Regions from separate parts of the Bacillus nitroreducens genome, predicted to be linked through region 1. Evidence: predicted binding sites of a transcription regulator. Region 1 holds the regulator's gene; the other holds the start of a gene.
What was found. The regulator CtsR, encoded in region 1, represses protease genes until heat stress. The targets are predictions, from matches to a motif close to ATGGTCAATAAAGGTCAAACA.

Region 1 (14,822 bases):
CGGCTAACTACGTGCCAGCAGCCGCGGTAATACGTAGGTGGCAAGCGTTATCCGGAATTATTGGGCGTAAAGCGCGCGCAGGCGGTCCTTTAAGTCTGATGTGAAAGCCCACGGCTCAACCGTGGAGGGTCATTGGAAACTGGGGGACTTGAGTGCAGAAGAGGAGAGCGGAATTCCACGTGTAGCGGTGAAATGCGTAGAGATGTGGAGGAACACCAGTGGCGAAGGCGGCTCTCTGGTCTGTAACTGACGCTGAGGCGCGAAAGCGTGGGGAGCGAACAGGATTAGATACCCTGGTAGTCCACGCCGTAAACGATGAGTGCTAAGTGTTAGAGGGTTTCCGCCCTTTAGTGCTGAAGTCAACGCATTAAGCACTCCGCCTGGGGAGTACGGTCGCAAGACTGAAACTCAAAGGAATTGACGGGGGCCCGCACAAGCGGTGGAGCATGTGGTTTAATTCGAAGCAACGCGAAGAACCTTACCAGGTCTTGACATCCTCTGACACTCCTAGAGATAGGACGTTCCCTTCGGGGGCAGAGTGACAGGTGGTGCATGGTTGTCGTCAGCTCGTGTCGTGAGATGTTGGGTTAAGTCCCGCAACGAGCGCAACCCTTGATCTTAGTTGCCAGCATTCAGTTGGGCACTCTAAGGTGACTGCCGGTGACAAACCGGAGGAAGGTGGGGATGACGTCAAATCATCATGCCCCTTATGACCTGGGCTACACACGTGCTACAATGGATGGTACAAAGGGCAGCGAAACCGCGAGGTTAAGCCAATCCCATAAAACCATTCTCAGTTCGGATTGCAGGCTGCAACTCGCCTGCATGAAGCCGGAATCGCTAGTAATCGCGGATCAGCATGCCGTGGTGAATACGTTCCCGGGCCTTGTACACACCGCCCGTCACACCACGAGAGTTTGTAACACCCGAAGTCGGTGGGGTAACCGTAAGGAGCCAGCCGCCTAAGGTGGGACAGATGATTGGGGTGAAGTCGTAACAAGGTAGCCGTATCGGAAGGTGCGGCTGGATCACCTCCTTTCTAAGGAAAAAGTCGAAAAGCGAAGGTGACTGATCAGCCTCGACAAGTGCTGGAACTTCTGAAGGAAAAGTCAGCAGACTTTGACAGAAGAAGTGAAGCAACCTCAAGAGGCTAGGAACCGTAGCTAGACAATAGAAGTTCTACGAACTTCATAAAAAGACGTATTGTATTGTGGTCAGTTTTGAGAGTGCTTTTTCTCTCAAAGGTCGATTTTTGCCTTTCGCAAAAATCAATTGCGCTTGCGTCTGCAAGATTAGTCAATGATGATTAATTCCTCATCGCAAAGCTGCATGGAGACTATTCACTGATGTAAATCACGATGTGATTGAAGTCAGTAGCTTCGTTCCTTGAAAACTAGATAACGTAACAAAACATTCATTGAAGTAAAGTTCTTTAAACTTATAGGCGCATGAGAAGCGAAGAAATTTGAAGCTTATCGAAGCCGAACAGGTTAAGTTATAAAGGGCGCACGGTGGATGCCTTGGCACTAGGAGCCGATGAAGGACGGTACTAACACCGATATGCTTCGGGGAGCTGTAAGTAAGCATTGATCCGAAGATTTCCGAATGGGGAAACCCACTGCTCGTAATGGGGCAGTATCCTTACCTGAATTCATAGGGTAAGCGAAGGTAGACCTGGGGAACTGAAACATCTAAGTACCCAGAGGAAGAGAAAGCAAACGCGATTTCCTGAGTAGCGGCGAGCGAAACGGAAGATAGCCCAAACCAAGAGGCTTGCCTCTTGGGGTTGTAGGACACTCTATACGGAGTTACAAAAGAGCGAAGTAGACGAAGCGACCTGGAAAGGTCCGTCAGAGAAGGTAACAACCCTGTAGTCGAAACTTCGTTCTCTCTTGAGTGGATCCTGAGTACGGCGGGACACGTGAAATCCCGTCGGAAGCTGGGAGGACCATCTCCCAAGGCTAAATACTCCCTAGTGACCGATAGTGAACCAGTACCGTGAGGGAAAGGTGAAAAGCACCCCGGGAGGGGAGTGAAATAGAACCTGAAACCGTGTGCCTACAAGTAGTCAAAGCACATTCATGTGTGATGGCGTGCCTTTTGTAGAATGAACCGGCGAGTTACGATTACGTGCAAGGTTAAGTCGAAGAGACGGAGCCGCAGCGAAAGCGAGTCTGAATAGGGCGAATGAGTACGTGGTCGTAGACCCGAAACCAGGTGATCTACCCATGTCCAGGGTGAAGTTCAGGTAACACTGAATGGAGGCCCGAACCCACGTACGTTGAAAAGTGCGGGGATGAGGTGTGGGTAGCGGAGAAATTCCAATCGAACTTGGAGATAGCTGGTTCTCTCCGAAATAGCTTTAGGGCTAGCCTCGAGTATAGAGTCTTGGAGGTAGAGCACTGATTGGACTAGGGGCCCTCATCGGGTTACCGAATTCAGTCAAACTCCGAATGCCAAAGACTTGATTCTCGGGAGTCAGACTGCGAGTGATAAGATCCGTAGTCAAGAGGGAAACAGCCCAGACCACCAGCTAAGGTCCCAAAGTATACGTTAAGTGGAAAAGGATGTGGAGTTGCTTAGACAACCAGGATGTTGGCTTAGAAGCAGCCACCATTTAAAGAGTGCGTAATAGCTCACTGGTCGAGTGACTCTGCGCCGAAAATGTACCGGGGCTAAACGTATCACCGAAGCTGTGGATTGTTCTTACGAACAATGGTAGGAGAGCGTTCTAAGTGCAGCGAAGTCAGACCGTGAGGACTGGTGGAGCGCTTAGAAGTGAGAATGCCGGTATGAGTAGCGAAAGAGGGGTGAGAATCCCCTCCACCGAATGCCTAAGGTTTCCTGAGGAAGGCTCGTCCGCTCAGGGTTAGTCGGGACCTAAGCCGAGGCTGAAAAGCGTAGGCGATGGACAACAGGTTGATATTCCTGTACCACCTCTTTACCGTTTGAGCGATGGAGGGACGCAGGAGGATAGGGTAAGCGCACTGTTGGATATGTGCGTCCAAGCAGTTAGACTGGTAAGTAGGCAAATCCGCTTACCGTAAGGTTGAGCTGTGATGGCGAGGGAAATATAGTACCGAAGTTCCTGATTCCACACTGCCAAGAAAAGCTTCTAGCGAGGTAAATGGTGCCCGTACCGCAAACCGACACAGGTAGGCGAGGAGAGAATCCTAAGGTGATCGAGAGAACTCTCGTTAAGGAACTCGGCAAAATGACCCCGTAACTTCGGGAGAAGGGGTGCTTTTTAGGGTGCATAGCCCTGAAAAGCCGCAGTGAATAGGCCCAGGCGACTGTTTAGCAAAAACACAGGTCTCTGCGAAGCCGCAAGGCGAAGTATAGGGGCTGACACCTGCCCGGTGCTGGAAGGTTAAGAGGAGGGGTTAGCGCAAGCGAAGCTCTGAATCGAAGCCCCAGTAAACGGCGGCCGTAACTATAACGGTCCTAAGGTAGCGAAATTCCTTGTCAGGTAAGTTCTGACCCGCACGAAAGGTGTAACGATCTGGGCACTGTCTCAACGAGAGACTCGGTGAAATTATAGTACCTGTGAAGATGCAGGTTACCCGCGACAGGACGGAAAGACCCCGTGGAGCTTTACTGCAACCTGATATTGAATTTTGGTACAGCTTGTACAGGATAGGTAGGAGCCTTGGAAGCCGGAGCGCTAGCTTCGGTGGAGGCGTCGGTGGGATACTACCCTGGCTGTATTGAAATTCTAACCCGAAGGCCTTATCGGCCTTGGAGACAGTGTCAGGTGGGCAGTTTGACTGGGGCGGTCGCCTCCTAAAGAGTAACGGAGGCGCCCAAAGGTTCCCTCAGAATGGTTGGAAATCATTCGTAGAGTGTAAAGGCACAAGGGAGCTTGACTGCGAGACCTACAAGTCGAGCAGGGACGAAAGTCGGGCTTAGTGATCCGGTGGTTCCGCATGGAAGGGCCATCGCTCAACGGATAAAAGCTACCCCGGGGATAACAGGCTTATCTCCCCCAAGAGTCCACATCGACGGGGAGGTTTGGCACCTCGATGTCGGCTCATCGCATCCTGGGGCTGTAGTCGGTCCCAAGGGTTGGGCTGTTCGCCCATTAAAGCGGTACGCGAGCTGGGTTCAGAACGTCGTGAGACAGTTCGGTCCCTATCCGTCGTGGGCGTAGGAAATTTGAGAGGAGCTGTCCTTAGTACGAGAGGACCGGGATGGACACACCGCTGGTGTACCAGTTGTCCTGCCAAGGGCATAGCTGGGTAGCTATGTGTGGAAGGGATAAGTGCTGAAAGCATCTAAGCATGAAGCCCCCCTCAAGATGAGATTTCCCATAGTGTTAAACTAGTAAGATCCCTCGAAGATGACGAGGTTGATAGGTCAGAGGTGGAAGCATGGTGACATGTGCAGCTGACTGATACTAATCGATCGAGGACTTAACCAAAATAGAAATGCGCAGGCGACTGTACAGCCACGACAAGCGCTGGAACTTCTGAGGGAAAAGTCATAGACTTTGACAGAAGAAGTGAAGCGACCTCGAGAGGCTAGGAGCCGAAGCAAGACATTAATGAATGTGCGTACGTTATCTAGTTTTGAAGGAATGAATTTCCTGTTGACTAATCTCGAAAAGAGATTATAATAGGTAAGGTTCCTCATAAAAAAGTCTAGTGACGATAGCGAGAAGGTCACACCCGTTCCCATACCGAACACGGAAGTTAAGCTTCTCAGCGCCGATGGTAGTTGGGGCATTGCCCCTGTGAGAGTAGGACGTCGCTAGGCAAAATGTTTGGAGGATTAGCTCAGCTGGGAGAGCACCTGCCTTACAAGCAGGGGGTCGGCGGTTCGATCCCGTCATCCTCCACCATCTTTTATAGTACGAGCCATTAGCTCAGTCGGTAGAGCATCTGACTTTTAATCAGAGGGTCGAAGGTTCGAATCCTTCATGGCTCACCATTTATTCAAATATGCGGGTGTGGCGGAATTGGCAGACGCGCTAGACTTAGGATCTAGTGTCTTTGACGTGGGGGTTCGAGTCCCTTCACCCGCATTATGCGGAAGTAGTTCAGTGGTAGAACACCACCTTGCCAAGGTGGGGGTCGCGGGTTCGAATCCCGTCTTCCGCTCCAGAAGTTATTTGTTAAATTGCCGGGGTGGCGGAACTGGCAGACGCACAGGACTTAAAATCCTGCGGTAGGTGACTACCGTACCGGTTCGATTCCGGTCCTCGGCACCATTTAAATAGTAATTGCGCCCGTAGCTCAATTGGATAGAGCGTCTGACTACGGATCAGAAGGTTATGGGTTCGACTCCTTTCGGGCGCGCCATTACGGGAAGTAGCTCAGCTTGGTAGAGCACTTGGTTTGGGACCAAGGGGTCGCAGGTTCGAATCCTGTCTTCCCGACCACTAATATAATTTATTTGGGGCCTTAGCTCAGCTGGGAGAGCGCCTGCCTTGCACGCAGGAGGTCAGCGGTTCGATCCCGCTAGGCTCCACCAAAGTTCTTTGAAAACTGAACACAATACAAGCGTCAACGTTAATTCTAAGTAACAAAACTTATTGAGCAATCAATACTCTATTGGAGAGTTTGATCCTGGCTCAGGATGAACGCTGGCGGCGTGCCTAATACATGCAAGTCGAGCGAATCTAAGGGAGCTTGCTCCCAAAGATTAGCGGCGGACGGGTGAGTAACACGTGGGCAACCTACCTGTAAGACTGGGATAACTTCGGGAAACCGGAGCTAATACCGGATAACATATGAGACCACATGGTCTTATATTAAAAGATGGCTTCTTGCTATCACTTACGGATGGGCCCGCGGCGCATTAGCTAGTTGGTGAGGTAACGGCTCACCAAGGCAACGATGCGTAGCCGACCTGAGAGGGTGATCGGCCACACTGGGACTGAGACACGGCCCAGACTCCTACGGGAGGCAGCAGTAGGGAATCTTCCGCAATGGACGAAAGTCTGACGGAGCAACGCCGCGTGAGCGAAGAAGGTCTTCGGATCGTAAAGCTCTGTTGTTAGGGAAGAACAAGTATCGTTCGAATAGGGCGGTACCTTGACGGTACCTAACCAGAAAGCCACGGCTAACTACGTGCCAGCAGCCGCGGTAATACGTAGGTGGCAAGCGTTATCCGGAATTATTGGGCGTAAAGCGCGCGCAGGCGGTCCTTTAAGTCTGATGTGAAAGCCCACGGCTCAACCGTGGAGGGTCATTGGAAACTGGGGGACTTGAGTGCAGAAGAGGAGAGCGGAATTCCACGTGTAGCGGTGAAATGCGTAGAGATGTGGAGGAACACCAGTGGCGAAGGCGGCTCTCTGGTCTGTAACTGACGCTGAGGCGCGAAAGCGTGGGGAGCGAACAGGATTAGATACCCTGGTAGTCCACGCCGTAAACGATGAGTGCTAAGTGTTAGAGGGTTTCCGCCCTTTAGTGCTGAAGTCAACGCATTAAGCACTCCGCCTGGGGAGTACGGTCGCAAGACTGAAACTCAAAGGAATTGACGGGGGCCCGCACAAGCGGTGGAGCATGTGGTTTAATTCGAAGCAACGCGAAGAACCTTACCAGGTCTTGACATCCTCTGACACTCCTAGAGATAGGACGTTCCCTTCGGGGACAGAGTGACAGGTGGTGCATGGTTGTCGTCAGCTCGTGTCGTGAGATGTTGGGTTAAGTCCCGCAACGAGCGCAACCCTTGATCTTAGTTGCCAGCATTCAGTTGGGCACTCTAAGGTGACTGCCGGTGACAAACCGGAGGAAGGTGGGGATGACGTCAAATCATCATGCCCCTTATGACCTGGGCTACACACGTGCTACAATGGATGGTACAAAGGGCAGCGAAACCGCGAGGTTAAGCCAATCCCATAAAACCATTCTCAGTTCGGATTGCAGGCTGCAACTCGCCTGCATGAAGCCGGAATCGCTAGTAATCGCGGATCAGCATGCCGCGGTGAATACGTTCCCGGGCCTTGTACACACCGCCCGTCACACCACGAGAGTTTGTAACACCCGAAGTCGGTGGGGTAACCGTAAGGAGCCAGCCGCCTAAGGTGGGACAGATGATTGGGGTGAAGTCGTAACAAGGTAGCCGTATCGGAAGGTGCGGCTGGATCACCTCCTTTCTAAGGAAAAAGTCGAAAAGCGAAGGTGACTGTTCAGCCTCGACAAGTGCTGGAACTTCTGAAGGGAAAGTCAGCAGACTTTGACAGAAGAAGTGAAGTAACCTCGAGAGGCTAGGAACCGTAGCTAGACAATAGAAGTTCTACGAACTTCATAAAAAGACGTATTGTATTGTGGTCAGTTTTGAGAGTGCTTTTTCTCTCAAAGGTCGATTTTTGCCTTTCGCAAAAATCAATTGCGCTTGCGTCTGCAAGATTAGTCAATGATGATTAATTCCTCATCGCAAAGCTGCATGGAGACTATTCACTGATGTAAATCACGATGTGATTGAAGTCAGTAGCTTCGTTCCTTGAAAACTAGATAACGTAACAAAACATTCATTGAAGTAAAGTTCTTTAAACTTATAGGCGCATGAGAAGCGAAGAAATTTGAAGCTTATCGAAGCCGAACAGGTTAAGTTATAAAGGGCGCACGGTGGATGCCTTGGCACTAGGAGCCGATGAAGGACGGTACTAACACCGATATGCTTCGGGGAGCTGTAAGTAAGCATTGATCCGAAGATTTCCGAATGGGGAAACCCACTGCTCGTAATGGGGCAGTATCCTTACCTGAATTCATAGGGTAAGCGAAGGTAGACCTGGGGAACTGAAACATCTAAGTACCCAGAGGAAGAGAAAGCAAACGCGATTTCCTGAGTAGCGGCGAGCGAAACGGAAGATAGCCCAAACCAAGAGGCTTGCCTCTTGGGGTTGTAGGACACTCTATACGGAGTTACAAAAGAGCGAAGTAGACGAAGCGACCTGGAAAGGTCCGTCAGAGAAGGTAACAACCCTGTAGTCGAAACTTCGTTCTCTCTTGAGTGGATCCTGAGTACGGCGGGACACGTGAAATCCCGTCGGAAGCTGGGAGGACCATCTCCCAAGGCTAAATACTCCCTAGTGACCGATAGTGAACCAGTACCGTGAGGGAAAGGTGAAAAGCACCCCGGGAGGGGAGTGAAATAGAACCTGAAACCGTGTGCCTACAAGTAGTCAAAGCACATTCATGTGTGATGGCGTGCCTTTTGTAGAATGAACCGGCGAGTTACGATTACGTGCAAGGTTAAGTCGAAGAGACGGAGCCGCAGCGAAAGCGAGTCTGAATAGGGCGAATGAGTACGTGGTCGTAGACCCGAAACCAGGTGATCTACCCATGTCCAGGGTGAAGTTCAGGTAACACTGAATGGAGGCCCGAACCCACGTACGTTGAAAAGTGCGGGGATGAGGTGTGGGTAGCGGAGAAATTCCAATCGAACTTGGAGATAGCTGGTTCTCTCCGAAATAGCTTTAGGGCTAGCCTCGAGTATAGAGTCTTGGAGGTAGAGCACTGATTGGACTAGGGGCCCTCATCGGGTTACCGAATTCAGTCAAACTCCGAATGCCAAAGACTTGATTCTCGGGAGTCAGACTGCGAGTGATAAGATCCGTAGTCAAGAGGGAAACAGCCCAGACCACCAGCTAAGGTCCCAAAGTATACGTTAAGTGGAAAAGGATGTGGAGTTGCTTAGACAACCAGGATGTTGGCTTAGAAGCAGCCACCATTTAAAGAGTGCGTAATAGCTCACTGGTCGAGTGACTCTGCGCCGAAAATGTACCGGGGCTAAACGTATCACCGAAGCTGTGGATTGTTCTTACGAACAATGGTAGGAGAGCGTTCTAAGTGCAGCGAAGTCAGACCGTGAGGACTGGTGGAGCGCTTAGAAGTGAGAATGCCGGTATGAGTAGCGAAAGAGGGGTGAGAATCCCCTCCACCGAATGCCTAAGGTTTCCTGAGGAAGGCTCGTCCGCTCAGGGTTAGTCGGGACCTAAGCCGAGGCTGAAAAGCGTAGGCGATGGACAACAGGTTGATATTCCTGTACCACCTCTTTACCGTTTGAGCGATGGAGGGACGCAGGAGGATAGGGTAAGCGCACTGTTGGATATGTGCGTCCAAGCAGTTAGACTGGTAAGTAGGCAAATCCGCTTACCGTAAGGTTGAGCTGTGATGGCGAGGGAAATATAGTACCGAAGTTCCTGATTCCACACTGCCAAGAAAAGCTTCTAGCGAGGTAAATGGTGCCCGTACCGCAAACCGACACAGGTAGGCGAGGAGAGAATCCTAAGGTGATCGAGAGAACTCTCGTTAAGGAACTCGGCAAAATGACCCCGTAACTTCGGGAGAAGGGGTGCTTTTTAGGGTGCATAGCCCTGAAAAGCCGCAGTGAATAGGCCCAGGCGACTGTTTAGCAAAAACACAGGTCTCTGCGAAGCCGCAAGGCGAAGTATAGGGGCTGACACCTGCCCGGTGCTGGAAGGTTAAGAGGAGGGGTTAGCGCAAGCGAAGCTCTGAATCGAAGCCCCAGTAAACGGCGGCCGTAACTATAACGGTCCTAAGGTAGCGAAATTCCTTGTCAGGTAAGTTCTGACCCGCACGAAAGGTGTAACGATCTGGGCACTGTCTCAACGAGAGACTCGGTGAAATTATAGTACCTGTGAAGATGCAGGTTACCCGCGACAGGACGGAAAGACCCCGTGGAGCTTTACTGCAACCTGATATTGAATTTTGGTACAGCTTGTACAGGATAGGTAGGAGCCTTGGAAGCCGGAGCGCTAGCTTCGGTGGAGGCGTCGGTGGGATACTACCCTGGCTGTATTGAAATTCTAACCCGAAGGCCTTATCGGCCTTGGAGACAGTGTCAGGTGGGCAGTTTGACTGGGGCGGTCGCCTCCTAAAGAGTAACGGAGGCGCCCAAAGGTTCCCTCAGAATGGTTGGAAATCATTCGTAGAGTGTAAAGGCACAAGGGAGCTTGACTGCGAGACCTACAAGTCGAGCAGGGACGAAAGTCGGGCTTAGTGATCCGGTGGTTCCGCATGGAAGGGCCATCGCTCAACGGATAAAAGCTACCCCGGGGATAACAGGCTTATCTCCCCCAAGAGTCCACATCGACGGGGAGGTTTGGCACCTCGATGTCGGCTCATCGCATCCTGGGGCTGTAGTCGGTCCCAAGGGTTGGGCTGTTCGCCCATTAAAGCGGTACGCGAGCTGGGTTCAGAACGTCGTGAGACAGTTCGGTCCCTATCCGTCGTGGGCGTAGGAAATTTGAGAGGAGCTGTCCTTAGTACGAGAGGACCGGGATGGACACACCGCTGGTGTACCAGTTGTCCTGCCAAGGGCATAGCTGGGTAGCTATGTGTGGAAGGGATAAGTGCTGAAAGCATCTAAGCATGAAGCCCCCCTCAAGATGAGATTTCCCATAGTGTTAAACTAGTAAGATCCCTCGAAGATGACGAGGTTGATAGGTCAGAGGTGGAAGCATGGTGACATGTGCAGCTGACTGATACTAATCGATCGAGGACTTAACCAAAATAGAAATGCGCAGGCGACTGTACAGCCACGACAAGCGCTGGAACTTCTGAGGGAAAAGTCATAGACTTTGACAGAAGAAGTGAAGCGACCTCGAGAGGCTAGGAGCCGAAGCAAGACATTAATGAATGTGCATGCGTTATCTAGTTTTGAAGGAATGAATCCTTCTTATAGTTTAGTGACGATAGCGAAGAGGTCACACCCGTTCCCATACCGAACACGGAAGTTAAGCTCTTCAGCGCCGATGGTAGTTGGGGCATTGCCCCTGTGAGAGTAGGACGTCGCTAAGCACCTAAAAGATCAGCCGTTATGGTTGGTCTTTTTTGTGTTTTAATAAAAAAATCCTGGGACGGTTAAGATTTAATAAGAAATTATATCAAATACTAGCTCTGATACTATTCTAAAAAAACAGTTCCGGAGATTCATAAATTTTGGTGTAAGTCGTATAATGATAAAACACAAAATTTTTCTTTTTTAAAAAAGGGGATTTGGTTTGTCTATCGAATTACATAATATTGGATTTAGAACAGGGGGATGTAATTTGACACAGTTTATTGCATCATTCCAAACGCAAGAGTTTATAACAATGTCGATTCGAATATTTATGGCAGCATTATTATGTGGGTTAGTTGGGTTAGAGAGAGAGGTAAATAAGCACCCTGCAGGATTTCGTACACATTTATTGGTCGGAGTTGGTTCTTGTTTAATGATGTTAATGTCCATTTACGGGTTTCAGCCGTATTTGGAAATGAGCACAAATGTCCGTTTTGATCCTGCTAGGATTCCATCTTATGTGATTAGTGGAATTGGATTTTTAGGTGCGGGGACGATTCTTGTAAGGGATGCGACTGTTCGAGGGTTAACAACAGCAGCCTCTATCTGGGTTGTAGCTGGTCTAGGTTTAATTATTGGGTTAGGTATGTATGCCCCAGCTATCTTAACAACAATAGTCGTTTTACTTAGTTTAATTTTTCTTAATCGGTTTGAAGAAATCTTTTTTAAATCGACAAAAAGAAAAACCGTTCATATTATTATTAATGAGGATATTTCTTCTTTTTCATCCATCTTGGAATTGTTTAAAGACAATGGCTTTCAAGTGAGGGACTTCAATATTAAGTATTCTAAGGACAAAGCAGATCAGAATTGCCAATATACGATTGATGTTGAAGTAGCCAGTAAAGATGAGCGTCTAAGACTATATGAAGAAATGTCTAAACACAAAATGGTACAAAAAATTTTCTGATTTTGCGTTTAGAGATGTACCATATTTGGAGAGTATAGGATAGTAAATGCCTTAAAAAATGATTGCCTACTTTCACTATTGGGAAACGAAACAGTTGAAAAATTAGTGCGGTCATTTTATATTATAACTATAGTCAAATATAGTCAAAGTCAGAGTGAGGTGTGGTCATAATTGAGGAATATATCTGATATCATTGAACAATATTTGAAAAGTGTTCTTGATACAAGTGATCGAGCGATTGTTGAAATTAAAAGAAGTGAGATTGCTGATAAATTTGAATGTGTCCCATCTCAAATTAATTATGTTATAAATACAAGGTTTACCTTAGAAAGAGGCTATTTAGTCGAAAGTAAACGAGGTGGTGGTGGATACATTCGGATCATGAAAGTGAAGATGAATGACGATTCACAGCTCGTTAATCAACTTGTAAGGCTTATTGATAAGCGAATCTCCCAAGCAAGCGCTGAAGATGTTATTCTGCGGTTGATAGAGGAGAAAGTGATATCAAAAAGAGAAGCAAAAATCATGTTAAGCGTTATCGATCGATCTGTATTGTTTATTGATCTTCCTCATCGGGATGAGTTGAGAGCAAGAATGTTAAAAGCAATGCTTACATCTCTCATGTATCGATAATTTTTAAAAAGAAAGCTTCTAGACAATGCATTAAATATTTTAAAATAAACTTTTCGGACCATGAACAGGAAAAGAACGACGCCATGACCTATGGCAACTTTTTCAACTCACTTCGTTTGGTATATAAATCAGGCGATAATACGTCAATTCGTATTTGATTAAGTAGGAAGGTGTTAACCATGATATGCCAAGAATGCAATCAGCGCCCAGCAACATTACATTTTACAAAAATTATTAATGGCGAAAAAACCGAGGTTCATGTTTGTGAACATTGTGCTCATGAAAAAAGTGAAATGTTTATGTTTCCAGGCACATCTGGCTTTTCTATAGATAACTTATTAGCAGGACTTCTTCAATTTGAGCCTCTTGCAGGTTCAAAGCAAAATGCATTTCAACAAAATGAAATTTTACAATGCGAGAAATGTAAAATGACTTTCCAACAGTTTGCAAAGGTTGGTCGATTCGGCTGTTCGAATTGTTACCCAACTTTTGAAAAACATCTTACCCCGATTCTTAAAAGACTGCATAGTGGCAACACACATCATACAGGGAAAATTCCGAAACGAATCGGAGGTACCTTCCATATTCGAAAAGAGATTGAACAACTGAAGCAAAAGCTTCAGGAATATATTTCTTTAGAAGAATTTGAAAAGGCTGCAGATGTTCGTGACCACGTAAGAGCTCTAGAGAAAAAGTTAAGTGGTCACAGAGAGGGGGAGGTGTAAACGATGTCTCTTGAACATTTTATCAATCAAGCCTTATGTGCATGGATGAGTCAAGAAGGGCCGGATTCAGATATTGTCTTAAGTTCAAGGATCAGGCTTGCTCGTAACTTAAAAAACATTCCCTTTTCTACGGTTTACTCAAATGAAGAAGCACAGCAAGTTGTGGATGTGTTCCAAAACGGTTTTTCACAGAAAAGCTTTCCTAAAATAGGAAAATTAGAGTTATTAAAAATGATGGAGTTACAGCCAGTTCAAAAAAGGGTACTCGTTGAAAAGCATTTAATTAGTCCACATTTAGCAGAGGATTCCACGTATGGAGCATGTCTTTTATCAGAAAATGAAGAAGTTAGCATAATGATTAATGAAGAGGATCATATTCGAATACAATGTTTATTCCCAGGACTACAATTATCGCAGAGTTTACAAGTTGCAAATGATTTAGATGACTGGATAGAAGAGCATGTTGACTATGCGTTTGATGAATCGAGAGGATATTTAACAAGTTGCCCAACTAATGTTGGAACTGGACTACGTGCCTCAGTGATGATGCATTTGCCAGCACTTATTCTTACTCACCAAATGAGCCGCATCATTCCAGCTATTAATCAACTTGGTTTAGTCGTCAGAGGAATTTACGGTGAAGGCAGTGAGGCGTTAGGAAATATTTTTCAAATATCTAATCAAATTACGCTTGGAAAGACAGAAGAAGATATTGTAGAAGATTTAAAGAGTGTGGTAGCGCAACTTATAGCACAAGAGCGCTCTGCACGTGAAGCGCTTATGAAAACCTCTAACATACAGTTGGAGGATCGGGTATTCCGTTCTTATGGGGTATTAGCTAATAGTAGGATCATTGAATCGAAGGAAGCGGCAAAATGTTTGTCCGACGTTCGATTGGGAATTGATCTGGGCTATATAAAAGATATATCCAGAAGTATCCTTAATGAACTCATGGTATTAACTCAACCTGGATTCTTGCAGGTATATGCTGGTGGGGCGTTAAGGCCAAATGAAAGGGACGTTAGAAGGGCGTCTATTATACGAGAAAGATTAAAGCTTGAAAATAATAAGACTTCTGACATGGAGGGTGATGGATTATGATGTTTGGCAGATTTACTGAGCGTGCTCAAAAGGTATTAGCGTTAGCTCAAGAGGAAGCTGTACGATTAGGACATAACAATATTGGAACTGAACATGTATTATTAGGTCTTATACGAGAAGGCGAGGGAATCGCTGCAAAGGCCCTACTCGCCCTAGGATTAGGTCCAGAAAAGATTCAAAAAGAAGTAGAAGCGCTTATTGGCAGAGGTCAAGAAGGGTCACAGACAATTCATTACACACCAAGAGCGAAAAAGGTAATTGAATTATCAATGGATGAGGCTCGAAAGCTTGGTCATTCATATGTAGGAACTGAGCATATTCTCCTTGGATTAATCCGTGAAGGTGAAGGTGTGGCAGCTAGAGTCTTAAATAATTTAGGTGTCAGCCTTAATAAAGCACGTCAACAAGTCCTACAGCTATTAGGTAGTAATGAATCATCATCAGGACATCATGGTGGGGGATCAGCAAACGCAAATACTCCAACATTAGATAGTTTAGCACGTGATTTAACTGCGATCGCGAGAGAAGGAAGCCTTGACCCAGTGATTGGGCGTAGTAAAGAGATTCAACGTGTAATTGAAGTACTTAGCCGTCGTACGAAAAATAATCCAGTATTAATTGGGGAACCTGGTGTAGGTAAA
Region 2 (14,822 bases), 890 kb from region 1:
CAGAATTTGTCAAAGAGATGCTAAAGAAATACAAAGATAAAATTGCAATTGGAATTGATGCGAAAGATGGATATGTCGCAACAGAAGGTTGGTTAAATACCTCTTCTGTAAAAGCAACTGATCTAGGTGTCGAGCTTGCTAACGCGGGTGCGCAAACGTTTATTTTTACAGATATCGCTACAGATGGGATGCTAAGTGGTCCAAATATTGATGCGGTTGCAACAATGGCTGCTGCAACTGGTAAGCAAGTCATCGCCTCAGGGGGAGTCAGTTCCATTGATGATTTAAAAGCACTTAGTCAATTAAAAGAACAAGGTGTTTCTGGTGCCATTGTTGGAAAAGCCATCTACACCAATCAATTTACTGTCCAAGAGGCACTAGAAGAGGTGAAAGGCTAATGATCACAAAGCGAATTATTCCATGCTTGGATGTAAAGGACGGTCGTGTCGTAAAAGGAGTCCAATTCGTTGAGCTTCGGGATGCGGGTGATCCTGTTGAACTAGCTAAATTCTACGATTCCGAAGGTGCAGATGAACTAGTCTTCTTAGATATTTCTGCCTCTCATGAAGGGCGTAAAACGATGGTTGAAGTCGTGGAAAAAGTTGCGGCAGAGCTAGCTATTCCTTTTACAGTTGGAGGAGGCATTAATTCTTTAGAGGATATGAAAAGAATTCTTCGTGCTGGTGCTGACAAAGTTTCGCTAAATACAGCAGCTGTGACGAATCCAAATCTAATCAAGGAAGGTGCAGATTTCTTTGGCTCGCAATGTATAGTTGTTGCAATTGATGCGAAATATGATGAGGAATTAGGAAGCTGGAAAGTGTATACGCATGGTGGCCGAACAGGAACAGATTGGGAAGTAGTTGCGTGGGCACAAGAAGTGGTGAAACTTGGTGCTGGTGAAATCTTGTTAACGAGCATGGATGATGACGGTAGTAAGGATGGTTTTAATCTTGAGTTAACAAGGCATGTTAGTGAAGCTGTTTCTGTCCCTGTAATTGCATCAGGTGGTGCTGGAAATGCAGAACACTTTGCTGAAGCATTTATTCAAGGAAAAGCTGACGCAGCCTTAGCCGCAAGTATTTTCCATTATAAAGAAACATCCGTCAAAGAAGTGAAGAATGTTTTAAAACAGAAAGGGGTCAATGTCCGATGAACATACCAGAAATCACATTCGACGAAAAAGGACTTGCTCCAGCCATCGTTCAGGATGCTGTTAGCAAAGAAGTGTTAACTCTAGCTTATATGAATGAAGAATCGCTCCGTAAATCGATTGAAACACGCGAAACCTGGTTTTATAGTCGTTCAAGACAAGAGCTATGGCATAAAGGAGAAACTTCAGGTAATACTCAAAAAATAGTTGATATGAAATATGATTGTGACAAAGATGCGATTCTTGTCCTAGTTGAACCAGCAGGACCAGCCTGTCACACAGGAAATTATACATGCTTTAGTGAATCCCTATTTGGAGAGACAAAAGAAGCAAGCGGTGACCGATTTGCAATCTTAAATGAGCTTGAAAAAGTAATCGCAGAACGTGAAGCGGAAATGCCAGAGGGTGCGTATACAACCTATCTATTTGATAAGGGAGTTGACAAAATCCTGAAAAAAGTTGGTGAAGAAGCTTCTGAAGTGATTATTGCAGCGAAAAACCGTGACCATGAAGAGCTAAAATGGGAAGCGGCAGATCTTATTTATCACCTACTCGTCTTACTACGTGAACAAAAACTTCCACTTGACGAAGTATTGTCAGTTTTACAAAAACGAAGATAATCAAGATAGGGTGCTTATCCACAACTGGGCACCCTTTTTAATGCTTATTTTACGGGGATGTGTATAGATTATCCACGATATCCACATTATCCACAGTATAATCACGATAAATGTGAATAGGTGACTTCATTCCAATAATCATGCTGGAATATTCACAAAATAATTCAACTTGTCCACAATGTTCACACTATCCACAACTGATGATTTGTGACTTCTAGAAAACTTTTGGTTTTTATCCAAGCACCCCTATGTTCTATCTCGTTTTATATGATATACTACGTTGGGAAATAAATATATGATATAGGGCTAACCCCTATTCATTAAAGTGGAGGACCCCCGATGGAAAAACAAAACAAAAAAGAAAGACAGCATGGTTCAAAGGTAATTCCGTTTATCCAGACGGGAGAGTATTATTTTAAAAAGGGACTTAAGGCGTACCGCCAGCATGATATATATAAAGCGATTAAACATTTTAAGCGAGCAATTGAGCTCGAACCGAAAGACCCGATGTTTATCTGTCAATTATCAGTAGCGTTAACAGAAATTGGTGATTATATTCTTTCGAATCAATATCTTACAAAGATAATTGAGAATCCAAAGTTTGATATGCCAGAGTGTTTCTATTTTATGGCTAATAATTATGCACATCTAGGGTTATTTCAGGAGGCTGGGAAACACGCACAAATCTATCTAGAGCGTGAACCTGATGGAGACTTTGTTCCTGATGCTGAGGATTTACTTGACTTACTTCGTTTTGAAGAAGGAGACAATGAGATTATATCCAACGAACAGGATGAATTGATTGTGAAGCAAGAACAAGCCCGTGAATTTCTAGAAACGGGTAAATTAGATGAAGCAGTCATTCTCTTAAAGGAAATAATACGGGAGTACCCAGAATTTTGGTCTGCTTATAATAATTTGGCACTTGCCTATTTTTACTCAGGAGATGTGGAAAACGCATCAGAGATTCTCGAGGAAGTCTTAGAGAAGAACCCAGGGAATCTTCATGCGCTATGTAATTCTCTTGTCTTTTTATATTATCAGCGAAAAAATCAACAGGTCAAAGAGTTAACAAATCGATTGTCTTCCATTCACCCGATTCTTTTAGAACATCGCTATAAGCTTGGTGCAACTTTTGGTCTGATCGGAAGACATGACCTTGCCTACAAGTGGCTACGAAATCTTCATCGAAGCGGGTTCGATGGTGACGAGACCTTCTATTATTGGCTTTCCTATTCAGCCTATTTTACAGGGCATATAGATATTTCTCAACATGCGTGGAAACGAGTGTTAGAAGAAAATCCAAGTAAGAAGGGTTCCGCGCCATGGGAGTCTGACCGCACAAAATCAATAAGTGATGTTCTTGATCGCTGGTTAACAGGTGAATTTATAGAGGAACGATTATATGGTTTATTCTTAGCGAGTAAGACAAACGCATCTCTTGCTCGTAAAGATATAGAGCACATTCAATTCCATGCGACGCTTGAACAAGAATTTGCGAGCTACGTATTAAGCAAAAAGAAAAAAACAAAAAAAGTACCTTCTTACATTATAGACGGTTATCAAATTGCAGAGACATTGTTCTCAAAAAATAAACATGATGATACTGCAAATGAAGAACTTTATTTAACGTGGCTCATGATTTATGATGAGGCCGTAAAGCGTCAGTTCAATGTATCTAACTGGCATGCATGGGCGGCAGCAACGGAGTACATCTGGCGTAATCACCAGTCACGTTCAATCACACAAAAACAGGTTGCTGAGAAGTACGAAATCTCAAAGGCAACGGTCATGAAATATGTAAAATTTGTAAAAGAACTACTTCAGTGAGCATATTAATAGCGGATTTTGACAGGTTTTTATAGGATAGGGGTAGGAAATACTATTTATTAACTTTATTCAGGAATTCCCTACAGCGACAATTGGGGATGAATACAACAAATAGTTCAGTGGGGGTAAAACCCCTACTGAATAAAGTTAATACCTTCGGCGGATGCCACGATTTTTTAACAGAATTTTCAAGCAGTAAGATGAAAGTCTAAAAGTACACACTCGTATAATGTCTTTTGACCAACTTGTGTGGGTGTAAAATCTGGCAAAAACTACAAGGAGCATTTGAACAATATCATTTACAAAGGAAGTAAGGAGAGACGCAAAAATGGCTGAAGATAAAATTTATGATGTCATTATAATCGGTGCTGGACCTGCAGGTATGACTGCTGCTGTTTATACATCTCGTGCGAACCTATCCACATTAATGCTTGAGCGCGGGATACCAGGTGGTCAAATGGCAAACACAGAAGAGGTTGAGAACTACCCAGGGTTTGATCATATTTTAGGACCTGAATTGTCAACAAAAATGTTTGATCATGCGAAAAAATTCGGTGCGGAATATGCGTATGGGGATATTAAAGAAGTTATCGACGGTGAAGAATATAAAACAGTTCTTGCTGGAAGTAAGGAATATAAAGCTCGAGCTGTCATTATCTCAACAGGTGCTGAGTATAAGAAGCTTGGTGTGCCAGGTGAACAAGAACTTGGTGGTCGAGGAGTTTCTTACTGTGCGGTATGTGACGGGGCGTTCTTTAAACAAAGAGAGCTTGTTGTTGTCGGTGGAGGAGACTCAGCTGTAGAAGAAGGTGTATACCTTACTCGTTTCGCATCTAAAGTAACGATTGTACACCGTCGTGATGAACTACGTGCACAAAAAATCCTTCAACAACGTGCATTTGATAATGAAAAAATTGACTTTATCTGGAATCATACTGTTAAAGAAATTAACGAAAAAGACGGTAAAGTCGGTAGTGTAACATTAGTCAATACACAAACAGGTGAAGAAATGGAATATGCAGCTGACGGTGTGTTTGTTTACATCGGTATGCTTCCACTCTCAAAGCCGTTTGAAAAACTTGGTATTACAAACGAAAACGGATATATCGAAACAAATGATAATATGGAAACGAAAGTACCTGGTATCTTTGCTGCAGGCGATATCCGTGAAAAAACTCTTCGTCAAATTGTAACAGCAACTGGTGACGGAAGCATTGCTGCCCAAGCAGCTCAACACTATATCGAAGAATTAATGGAAAAAATTAAAGCATAACATAAAGGCACCTCTCAAAACATTGAGAGGTGTTTTTTCGTTTGGACGGTTTTCTTTTTTGTTTAACGATACATCATTCAGCGTTTTTTAGTTGGTAAAGTACCGTTAATGGGGTGGCCATATCCTATTAAAGCTTTTATTCCTTATCGTTTTGTAATAGGTAAGTATATCAATAAAAAAATTTTTGTCTAACTTCCGTATTTTTGAAATTCTAGATTTACACTGTTCGTTCTACCCTGAAAATCGCATGATGTAGCATTTCAATCAGCAACTCCATTTCTTCCTTTTTGATGCAAAGTGGAGGTGCGAAGACGAGTGTATCAAGTCCATCAAATACGACGGAACGACAAATTAATCCGATCTTAGCAGCTTCGTTCACTATTCTTGGCGCAAGTTGTCCCTTTATATGCTGAGGTGCATGAATGTCAATCGCTCCCATAAGTCCGAGTGCGCGAACTTGACTCACAATACTTGATTCTCCTTCAATCCAAGAAAAACCATCGAGCATTTTTGCACCCATGTTTGCGGCATTTTCAATCAAACCTTCCTTTTCGATGATTTCTAAATTTCTCAGCCCAACCGCACATGCCATAGGATGGCCACTATACGTATATCCGTGTAGCAGTGTTCCAGTTGAAAGTTCCTTATATTCTTCAAAAATAGCTTCTGACAGCATAACCCCACCTAATTGGGCATAGCCGCTCGTAATTCCTTTGGCAAAGCACATCATATCTGGTGCTACCCCATAATGGTCTACTCCGAAATATTCACCTGTACGACCAAATCCGGTTATCACTTCATCCGTTATCCATAGAATATTATATTCATCACAAATCTTACGAACTTCTTGGAAATATCCATCTGGTGCAACATGAACCCCACCTGCACCTTGAACGGGTTCTGCTACAAACGCAGCAATCGTTTCAGGGTCTTCGGATTCGATGGTCTCACGTAATTCTTGAGGAGATAGATTATCTGTGTAATAAAAATCTGGTGCCAATGAGTTAGTAAAATCTCGAAATGGCTTCAAGCCTGTCGCACTAGTCGACCCCAATGCTACCCCATGATAAGACCTTTTTCGAGTAATGATCTTCTTTTTTTCTGGCATCCTATGTAAAATCCAATAATGTCTTGCCAACTTGTAGGCAGTATCATTTGCTTCAGAGCCACCAGATGTAAAGAAAGTGGTTGATAAATTTCCAGGTGACACTTCTGCTAGCTTGGCAGCCAAGCGGATTGCAGGTTCATTGCTAAACGTGGCAAAACATGAACTAAACGCCAATTTATTCATTTGCTCCATCGCTGCTTGCCCTAACTCTTTCCTACCATGGCCAATATTAACATTCCATAACGAGGACATGCCGTCGAGAACACGTTTCCCGTTTATATCTTCAAGAAATACGCCCTCTCCTTTTGTGAAAATAAACGCAGGACCGAAATTTTGTTGTTGCTGAATCGGTGAAGTTGGATGTAAAAAATGTTTCTTGTCTAGTTCCACAAGCTCCTGTCGTACCATTAATTTTTCGTTCATTCACATTCCCCCTTCGTTCAATAGCTCGCAACAAACTGCACGCTTTTATTGAAATATATGCAACCTGTTCAAGCTTTTGAACTACAAAAAAGGAATAGAACTTGTCCTTTCAGCTAATGTTTCGTTTTTGTTAAATCCAACATTGAAAACGTAATTATGTTTTAACTCTCCTGTAACACGCATGAAATATATTTTGAGTATGATGATAATAGTAATTGACCCCCTTTTTATAAAATAGATATTTTTTGGGCACAGGTACACATCCCCTGTGCCCCCTTTTTTTGGAATCGGCCGAAAATGACGCTTCTATGTCACCACATCCTGTGGAAACGCGTAGGCTAGCTTCTCTGTTCCTCACGTATTAACTACAAACGCTTCAACACTACAAAGCTGTGCCTCCTTGAACTTTGGACGTTCGACGCATAGGACGTCGTGTTTTTATCGAGGGTGTCCTTCAACTTCCTTTATGATCACAAATTTATAATTGAAATAAAAAATAATATGAAAATCTTGTTCGTTGTGAGTACCTATAAGAAATAGTATAATAATAACAATAAGATTGCTTACAAACGGTCTACCTACCATGAGGCCGACTTGGGGTGAAAGAGATTGCAAAGAGTAACAAATTGTTTAGTGCGTAAAGATGACCAAGTATTACTTTTACAAAAACCACGTCGCGGTTGGTGGGTTGCCCCTGGTGGAAAAATGGAACCAGGTGAATCCATTCGAGATTCTTGTATCCGTGAATACCGTGAAGAAACGGGACTATATGTAAAGAATCCAGATATCAAAGGGATTTTTACATTTATCATCAAAGAAGGTGACAAGGTAACTTCTGAATGGATGATGTTTTCCTTCTTAGCAAACGAATTTGAAGGAGAAAATGTCAATGAATCGGAAGAGGGAGTTCTCAAATGGCAGGACATTAAAGACATCCCGAATCTGCCGATGGCCCCTGGTGATTATCATATTTTAGATTATGTACTTAAAGGTTCTGGGGTCATATATGGAACATTTACATATACACCAGATTTTAAATTACTTTCATACAGACTAGATCCAAGCTGAAAAATAGGGAGGCAAAATGATGAGTGTTGGTTCAGAAATACAATTAGTCATAATAACGGGAATGTCAGGTGCTGGAAAAACAGTGGCGATTCAAAGTTTTGAGGATTTAGGGTATTTTTGCGTGGATAACCTTCCTCCAACATTGCTTCCGAAATTCTTAGAGTTGATGAAGGAATCTGGTGGGAGAATGGATAAGGTTGCACTCGTAATGGACTTACGTGGTCGCGACTTTTTTGATAGTTTATTCGAATCACTTGACGATCTATCGGAAAAATCATGGATTGCTCCACAAATCCTTTTCCTAGATGCGAAGGATTCATCGCTTGTTACACGCTACAAGGAAACAAGACGTTCACATCCGCTAGCTCCAACTGGTTCTCCACTAGAAGGAATCCAAGCTGAGCGAGAAATACTTGAGGAATTAAAGGGAAGAGCACAGTATATATATGATACATCAGATTTAAAGCCTAGGGAATTACGAGAAAAAATCTTAAAGCAATTCGCTTCGCATTCTAGACCTACCTTTTCTGTAAACGTGATGTCGTTTGGTTTTAAATATGGTATTCCGATTGATGCTGACCTCGTGTTTGATGTACGTTTTCTCCCAAATCCACACTATATTGAGGCAATGAGACCTAAAACCGGACTTGATGAAGATGTTTCGAGCTATGTATTAAAATGGACTGAAACCCATAAGTTTATTGAAAAAGTAACGGACTTACTTGCATTTATGCTTCCTCAATATAAGCGTGAAGGCAAAAGTCAACTTGTCATTGCGATTGGTTGTACAGGCGGACAACACCGTTCAGTTACACTTGCTGAATATATCGCAAATCAATTCAGGGAAGAGTATGAAACCCATGTTTCTCACCGAGATATTGAGAAGAGAAAGGACAGAAAATAATGACCGAGCCAAAACATCCCAAGATTGTCATCATTGGTGGCGGGACGGGACTTTCCGTCCTTTTAAGAGGGTTAAAATATCAGCCTGTTGATATTACAGCAATTGTGACAGTTGCAGATGATGGAGGTTCTTCAGGTCGTCTTCGTGATGAGATGGATATACCACCGCCTGGTGACATTCGAAATGTATTAGCAGCTTTATCAGATGTAGAGCCTTTAATTGAGGATTTATTTCAGCATCGGTTTGGCGGTAAAAATGGTTTGTCTGGACATTCCCTTGGAAACCTGATCCTTGCAGCAATGACCACGATAACGGGTGATTTTGTTCATGCTGTCGGTGAGATGAGTAAGGTTTTAAAAGTGAGAGGAAAGGTACTTCCAGCTGCAAATAAAAGCGTCGTTTTACATGCAGAGATGGAGGATGGGACAGTCGTTTCTGGTGAATCCAAAATACCATACTCTGGTAAAAAGATAAAACGCGTCTTTTTAACACCTGATGATATTGAACCATTAAATGAGTCAGTGGAAAAGATACGTGAAGCTGATTTAATAGTCCTCGGTCCAGGTAGCCTTTATACAAGTATTTTGCCTAATTTACTTGTTCCCAAAATTGGGGATGAAGTTGTAAAAGCAAAAGCAAAAAAGGTGTATATTTGTAATGTCATGACACAGGCAGGAGAAACATTGAATTATTCTGCAAGCGACCATGTGCAAGCCTTAATTGATCATATGGGAGTAAAGTTCATTGATACAATTTTAGTGAATGATGGTGAAATACCTGACGATATAAAGCAACTATATGCCAAAGAATTGGCAAAGCCAGTTGTTTATGATGTAGAAAAGCTTTCTACTTTAAGTTTATCTATCATCCATGATAAAATCATCTCATACGATAATAATGTAATAAGACACGACACAACAAAAGTAGCAAACATTCTATACGATATGGTTAAGAAAGAAGTGGAGGGTGATTGAAAAATCACCCATCAATTTTATGAATACAAAGGGAGGTGGGACATGTGTCATTTGCATCAGAGACGAAAAAAGAACTTACGAATTTAGACATCAAAGATTGCTGTACAAGAGCTGAGCTTTCCGCTTTGATCCGAATGAATGGCGCACTTTCCTTCTCCAACCAAAAAATAGTGGTGGACATCCAAACGGAAAACGCCGCTATTGCGAGAAGAATATATACGTTGCTAAAAAAATGCTATAAAGTTGGTGTTGAGCTCCTCGTTCGAAAAAAGATGAGACTCAAGAAGAACAATGTTTATATTGTTCGCCTTGTTGAGGATGCAAAAGATATTTTAGAAGATTTAAAGATATTTGAAAGTTTTACGCTCAGGCAGGAAATATCTTCTGAATTGGTTGCCAAAAAGTGCTGCAAACGCTCCTATTTACGGGGTGCCTTTCTGGCAGGAGGCTCTGTCAATAATCCTGAAACATCCTCTTACCATCTTGAGATTTATTCATTATACAAAGAACATAATGATTCGCTTTGTGAATTAATGAACGTTTTTGATCTCAATGCAAAAACGTTAGAACGTAAAAAGGGCTTTATTACCTATTTAAAAGAAGCAGAAAAAATCACTGAATTTCTCAACATTATTGGGGCTCATCAAGCATTACTCCGTTATGAGGATGTACGTATAGTACGAGACATGCGAAATTCAGTTAATCGCTTAGTGAATTGTGAAACAGCTAATTTAAATAAGACAATCGGTGCATCGATTCGTCAGGTGGAGAATATAAGATACATTGATGAAACAGTGGGTCTTGGAATTTTACCTGATAAATTAAGAGAAATTGCAGAACTACGTGTTGCTTATCAGGATGTCACACTTAAAGAACTTGGTGAAATGGTAACAAGCGGTAAAATTAGTAAGTCAGGGATTAACCACAGACTTCGAAAAATTGATGAGATTGCCAATAAACTGCGTGCAGGGCAATCCATTAAGTGAGCGAATTGCTCACTAGAAAACAAATAAAGCGCTATCATTTTTTAGGAATAAGTGAAACCTTTTTCATTTATTCTACGTATGAATAGAAACTACTTAAAAAAAGAACAGCTTAAGTATATGTTCACAAAATAGAGGAGGAAGAAAATATGATTGAAAGACATGTTGTGGTTGCATTAAGAACGGGCTTACAAGCTCGTCCAGCAGCAATGTTTGTTCAAGAAGCAAATAAATTTTCTGCAGATATTTTTTTAGAGAAAGACGGAAAAAAGGTAAATGCTAAAAGCATTATGGGGTTAATGAGTTTAGCGGTTGGCAGTGGTACAACAGTTACCTTAATCGCAGAAGGAACTGATGAAGAAGCAGCTGTTGAGGCACTAACTAATTTTATTCAAAAAGAGGCATAAAAAAATCCTCTCACAACTAGGTGAGAGGATTTTATTCTTATTTACTTTCTTGTGGGAACATCACTTTATCGATTAATCCATACTCCATTGCTTTTTCAGCAGTCATGAAGTTGTCACGATCTGTATCTTTTTCAATAACCTCTAAAGGTTGGCCAGTACGTTCAGCTAAAATTTTATTTAACTTATCACGTAGGAATAAGATACGCTTAGCCGCAATTTCAATTTCAGTTGCTTGACCTTGTGCTCCACCAAGTGGTTGGTGAATCATCACTTCACTGTTTGGTAACGCAAAACGCTTGCCTTTTTCCCCAGCAGCAAGTAAGAATGCACCCATAGAAGCAGCCATTCCAATACAAATCGTAGAGACTTTTGGCTTAATGAACTGCATGGTGTCATAGATTGCCATACCAGCCGTGATTGAACCACCAGGGCTATTGATGTATAAAGAAATATCTTTCTCAGGGTCTTCTGCAGCTAAGAATAGTAACTGAGACACGATTGAGTTAGCCACATTGTCATCAATCGCACTACCAAGCATGATAATACGGTCCTTTAATAAACGTGAGTAAATATCATAAGCACGCTCTCCACGGTTCGTTTGTTCAATAACTGTAGGAATTAAATTCATTTGATTTCCTCCTTTTAAAAACGAATTAAAAATCATTAATATGTATTTCCATAATACAATTATGGTCAGTAAAGGTCAAACAATTCGCTTTACTAATTTATCATATTCTACAAACTTTTAGCACATACCTTTATTGATACGGAAATTTTTTTCATACTTATTTCATCATAACCGTTTTACAGTGGTTTAAAACATACATCTTGCAATCATTTACATTCTGTCATATAATGATGAGTGCAATTCTCAGTTGATAATACCTTGTATTTCAACTTTATATAATTTTTAGTGTCTAGCTCCTGAGCTTAGCTCCTTGAGACAAGCTTCAACCCCTCCTGCGGCGGCAACAGCCTACTCGTCGGGGTTCCAGCGCTTTTAGGACTTGCACAGGAAGTGCTGACGTCTATGTTTGCCACAGGACGTGGCAGTCATTAGTAGACGTTCAATTTTATAAGCATGCGCTTTTCTACATGCCCTCGTAGTGTAGTGGATAGCACAAGAGATTCCGGTTCTCTTATCGTGGGTTCGAATCCTGCCGAGGGCGCTAGCAAAAACTGACCAGGAATTATTTTCCTGGTCAGTTTTTAATTTTAATTATCCTTATACCCTAAAGTTCCTTCGTACAGATCTTCATCAACTGGATTTACGCCCCACATGGTTTGGATAGGATCAAATTCGGTTGCATACTCTTCTTCCTTGTTCGTTATTTTTTTTGCCTCATCCAATGTCCCTGTAAGAGGTCCAGTGTATTCGATTTTATTGTCTTTCAACTATAATCACCTCTTTAAAATAGAATCTTTCAAAAAATGTTGAAAAATGCGTGCTAAAATTTAACTTTTCCGATACCATAGAAGTAAGTTAATAATATCAGAATGAAGGTTTTGGATTCTTTTACAAATAAATAGTAAACGCTTTCAAAGTTAATGTGAAGGAAAGGGGAGAGCGTAGGTGAATATGCAAACAGGTCTATTTCAACAGCAATCTCTAAAGCTGGTCATGACAAAGGAATTAACCCAAGCTATCACTCTTTTACAATACTCTTCTTTGGATTTGACTAAATTTCTAGAAGAGCAAACACTAGAAAATCCCCTAATCGAAGTAAAACCAACTGATTTTACTCGACAGTCAAAATCAAAGGTCTCAAAAGAAACATATACGAATCCAATCGACTATATCGAGAAAAAGGAAACTACATTATACGAGCATTTACTATCTCAAGTAACATATATGAAACTAAATGACACAAGCAAAAAAACGATTGAATACATCATCCAACTTTTAGACAGTAACGGGTATTTGTATTTTCCTGTAGAGGAGATTTCAAAAGAACTAAAAGCCGATACGGAAACGATTGAAAATGCAATTCGATTTGTTCAAGGTTTAGATCCTATTGGTGTTGGTGCAAGGTCGTTACAGGAATGTCTCTTGCTACAATTGAAGGCACTCCCAAAACGTAATGAATTAGCAGAAACAATTGTGAGAGAGTATTTTGAGCTTTTCGCGGAAAAGTCTTGGAAGGAAATTGCGAAGAATCTTGATGTGAAGCTTAGTGACATACAGGAAGTTTTTGATTTTATTCAAACCCTTCAACCAAGACCTGGAGCAGCTTTTCAAGGAGGAGATGCTCAATATATAATTCCGGATTTTGATATTCAGGTTGAAGATGGAGTAGTTTCAATGAGAATGCAGGATTCATATTTACCGAAGGTTTCATTGAACCTACAGTATTATCAACATTTTTTAGAGGAGAAGGATTCACATACAAAATCCTATCTACAGGAAAAAGTGGACCAGTGTCAATGGATTATGAGGAGTCTGGAACAACGAAAATTAACCCTGCAAAACGTGATGAACGAAATCATCAATCGTCAATTAGATTTTTTTATCAAGGGACCCGCACATTTAAAACCATTGATTATGAGTGAGATTGCGCACTCACTCGATATTCACGAATCAACGGTAAGTCGTGCAGTCAAGGATAAATTTGTGCAAACCCCATTCGGTATTTATGAAATGAAATATTTTTTTAGTCGGAATATCCAAACAACAGGGCCAGCTGATACGTCATCCACTCAAGTGAAAAATATTATGAAACAGCTTATCGATGGTGAAAATAAACAAAAGCCTTTGTCAGACCAAGAGATTGTCGATATACTGAAAAAGGAACACGGTATCATTGTCTCTAGACGAACAATTGCAAAATACCGTGACCAATTAAATATACCATCTTCATCGAAGCGAAAACGATATAGCAAGTAGAATGGAAGTGTAACAATTGGATCACATTCTTGTAACTATGTATTCAAAGGGAAATTGCTCACTCTGTACGAAAGCCAAAAAGGTAATTGAGGAACTTGGCGAAGAATATCCCATAGTTCTTAATGAGATTGATATTTATAAAGATGATGAGCTACTAGAAAAGTATCAGATCATGATCCCGGTTATTGAAATCGATGGAAACGAAGTAGAGTCAGGGATTATTCACAAAGAAGTTATTAAAGAATATTTGAAAGAAATTCAAGCAAAGTCATCCTGACTGTCTAGAAATAGCCTCATAAACGGGCAGTATGTCCATTCAGAGGGACATAACTGCCCATAGAAACCAAATATTAGAAATAAGAGCAACTATGTTTTATAGCAACGCCGTTTACCCCTTATTCTACCGACTTTAACAAGTAATAAGATTAGAAATTCCTCATTGCTAGAAGTTTCACTTTATTTATTGCTTTCTGTTAAAAGTACTGTTAATATATTAGTGTAGCAAGGCGATATTGTTTTACATGAGTTGTTTTTTTTTACTGTAAGCGGGACATAATATGTCACAGCGGGACAAAAAAAGTCCCTTATGGTAAAAAAGGGGAAATGTAGTAATGAGTTCAATCATTGAGGTACAACAAAAATTATTACCTGATTTACTCGAGGTTATGCAAAAGCGCCATGAGATACTCAAATACATACGACTTATGCAACCAATTGGAAGAAGGAATCTTTCAACAAGTCTTGGTCATAGTGAACGAGTTCTCCGCGGTGAAGTGGAATTTTTAAAGAAGCAAAACCTGGTGGACTTTAGCACTGCAGGCATGAGTTTGACAAAAGAGGGCGCAGAGCTGTTAAAAGACCTTGAAGAAGTAATGAAGGAAGTTTTAGGTTTAAAGGTTTTAGAATCGAAACTTAAGGAGAAGTTAAAGATAAAAGAAGTGATTGTCGTTCCAGGCGACAGTGACACGACTCCTTGGGTGAAAAAAGAAATGGGAAGAGCTTGCGTTTCAAGAATAAAACAAAGGCTTTTTGGAGAAAATATCGTCGCAGTTACTGGTGGTACAACCCTTGTAGAAGTAGCAGAAATGATGACACCTGACTCAAAGGGTCGTAGCATTTTATTTGTCCCAGCAAGAGGTGGACTTGGAGAACGTGTAGAAAACCAAGCAAATACAATTTGCGCAAAGATGGCTGA

Region 2: a site for CtsR is predicted at 11,433-11,453, ahead of clpP (ATP-dependent Clp endopeptidase proteolytic subunit ClpP). Genes of this name have one in related genera too.

The regions. Positions count from the first base shown of each region.
Region 1 is NZ_CAXHYI020000003.1:953,162-967,983, reverse strand. Features, by position in the region: rRNA gene ACWPVE_RS08650 (16S ribosomal RNA) at 1-1,039, shown strand, start outside; rRNA gene ACWPVE_RS08645 (23S ribosomal RNA) at 1,489-4,420, shown strand; rRNA gene rrf (5S ribosomal RNA) at 4,640-4,755, shown strand; tRNA gene ACWPVE_RS08635 (tRNA-Val) at 4,765-4,840, shown strand; tRNA gene ACWPVE_RS08630 (tRNA-Lys) at 4,854-4,929, shown strand; tRNA gene ACWPVE_RS08625 (tRNA-Leu) at 4,943-5,023, shown strand; tRNA gene ACWPVE_RS08620 (tRNA-Gly) at 5,028-5,102, shown strand; tRNA gene ACWPVE_RS08615 (tRNA-Leu) at 5,121-5,209, shown strand; tRNA gene ACWPVE_RS08610 (tRNA-Arg) at 5,224-5,300, shown strand; tRNA gene ACWPVE_RS08605 (tRNA-Pro) at 5,304-5,380, shown strand; tRNA gene ACWPVE_RS08600 (tRNA-Ala) at 5,397-5,472, shown strand; rRNA gene ACWPVE_RS08595 (16S ribosomal RNA) at 5,550-7,099, shown strand; rRNA gene ACWPVE_RS08590 (23S ribosomal RNA) at 7,549-10,480, shown strand; rRNA gene rrf (5S ribosomal RNA) at 10,654-10,769, shown strand; gene ACWPVE_RS08580 (MgtC/SapB family protein) at 11,066-11,722, shown strand; gene ACWPVE_RS08575 (CtsR family transcriptional regulator) at 11,894-12,355, shown strand; gene ACWPVE_RS08570 (UvrB/UvrC motif-containing protein) at 12,535-13,080, shown strand; gene ACWPVE_RS08565 (protein arginine kinase) at 13,084-14,181, shown strand; gene clpC (ATP-dependent protease ATP-binding subunit ClpC) at 14,178-14,822, shown strand, end outside.
Region 2 is NZ_CAXHYI020000003.1:1,842,276-1,857,097, forward strand. Features, by position in the region: gene hisA (1-(5-phosphoribosyl)-5-[(5-phosphoribosylamino)methylideneamino]imidazole-4-carboxamide isomerase) at 1-398, shown strand, start outside; gene hisF (imidazole glycerol phosphate synthase subunit HisF) at 398-1,156, shown strand; gene hisIE (bifunctional phosphoribosyl-AMP cyclohydrolase/phosphoribosyl-ATP diphosphatase HisIE) at 1,153-1,773, shown strand; gene ACWPVE_RS12715 (tetratricopeptide repeat protein) at 2,113-3,603, shown strand; gene trxB (thioredoxin-disulfide reductase) at 3,932-4,876, shown strand; gene ACWPVE_RS12725 (aminotransferase family protein) at 5,094-6,407, opposite strand; gene ACWPVE_RS12730 (NUDIX domain-containing protein) at 7,017-7,475, shown strand; gene rapZ (RNase adapter RapZ) at 7,495-8,379, shown strand; gene ACWPVE_RS12740 (gluconeogenesis factor YvcK family protein) at 8,379-9,353, shown strand; gene whiA (DNA-binding protein WhiA) at 9,398-10,339, shown strand; gene ACWPVE_RS12750 (HPr family phosphocarrier protein) at 10,486-10,743, shown strand; gene clpP (ATP-dependent Clp endopeptidase proteolytic subunit ClpP) at 10,781-11,371, opposite strand; tRNA gene ACWPVE_RS12760 (tRNA-Arg) at 11,841-11,912, shown strand; gene ACWPVE_RS12765 (hypothetical protein) at 11,959-12,138, opposite strand; gene rpoN (RNA polymerase factor sigma-54) at 12,323-13,627, shown strand; gene ACWPVE_RS12775 (glutaredoxin family protein) at 13,665-13,904, shown strand; gene ACWPVE_RS12780 (sugar-binding transcriptional regulator) at 14,239-14,822, shown strand, end outside.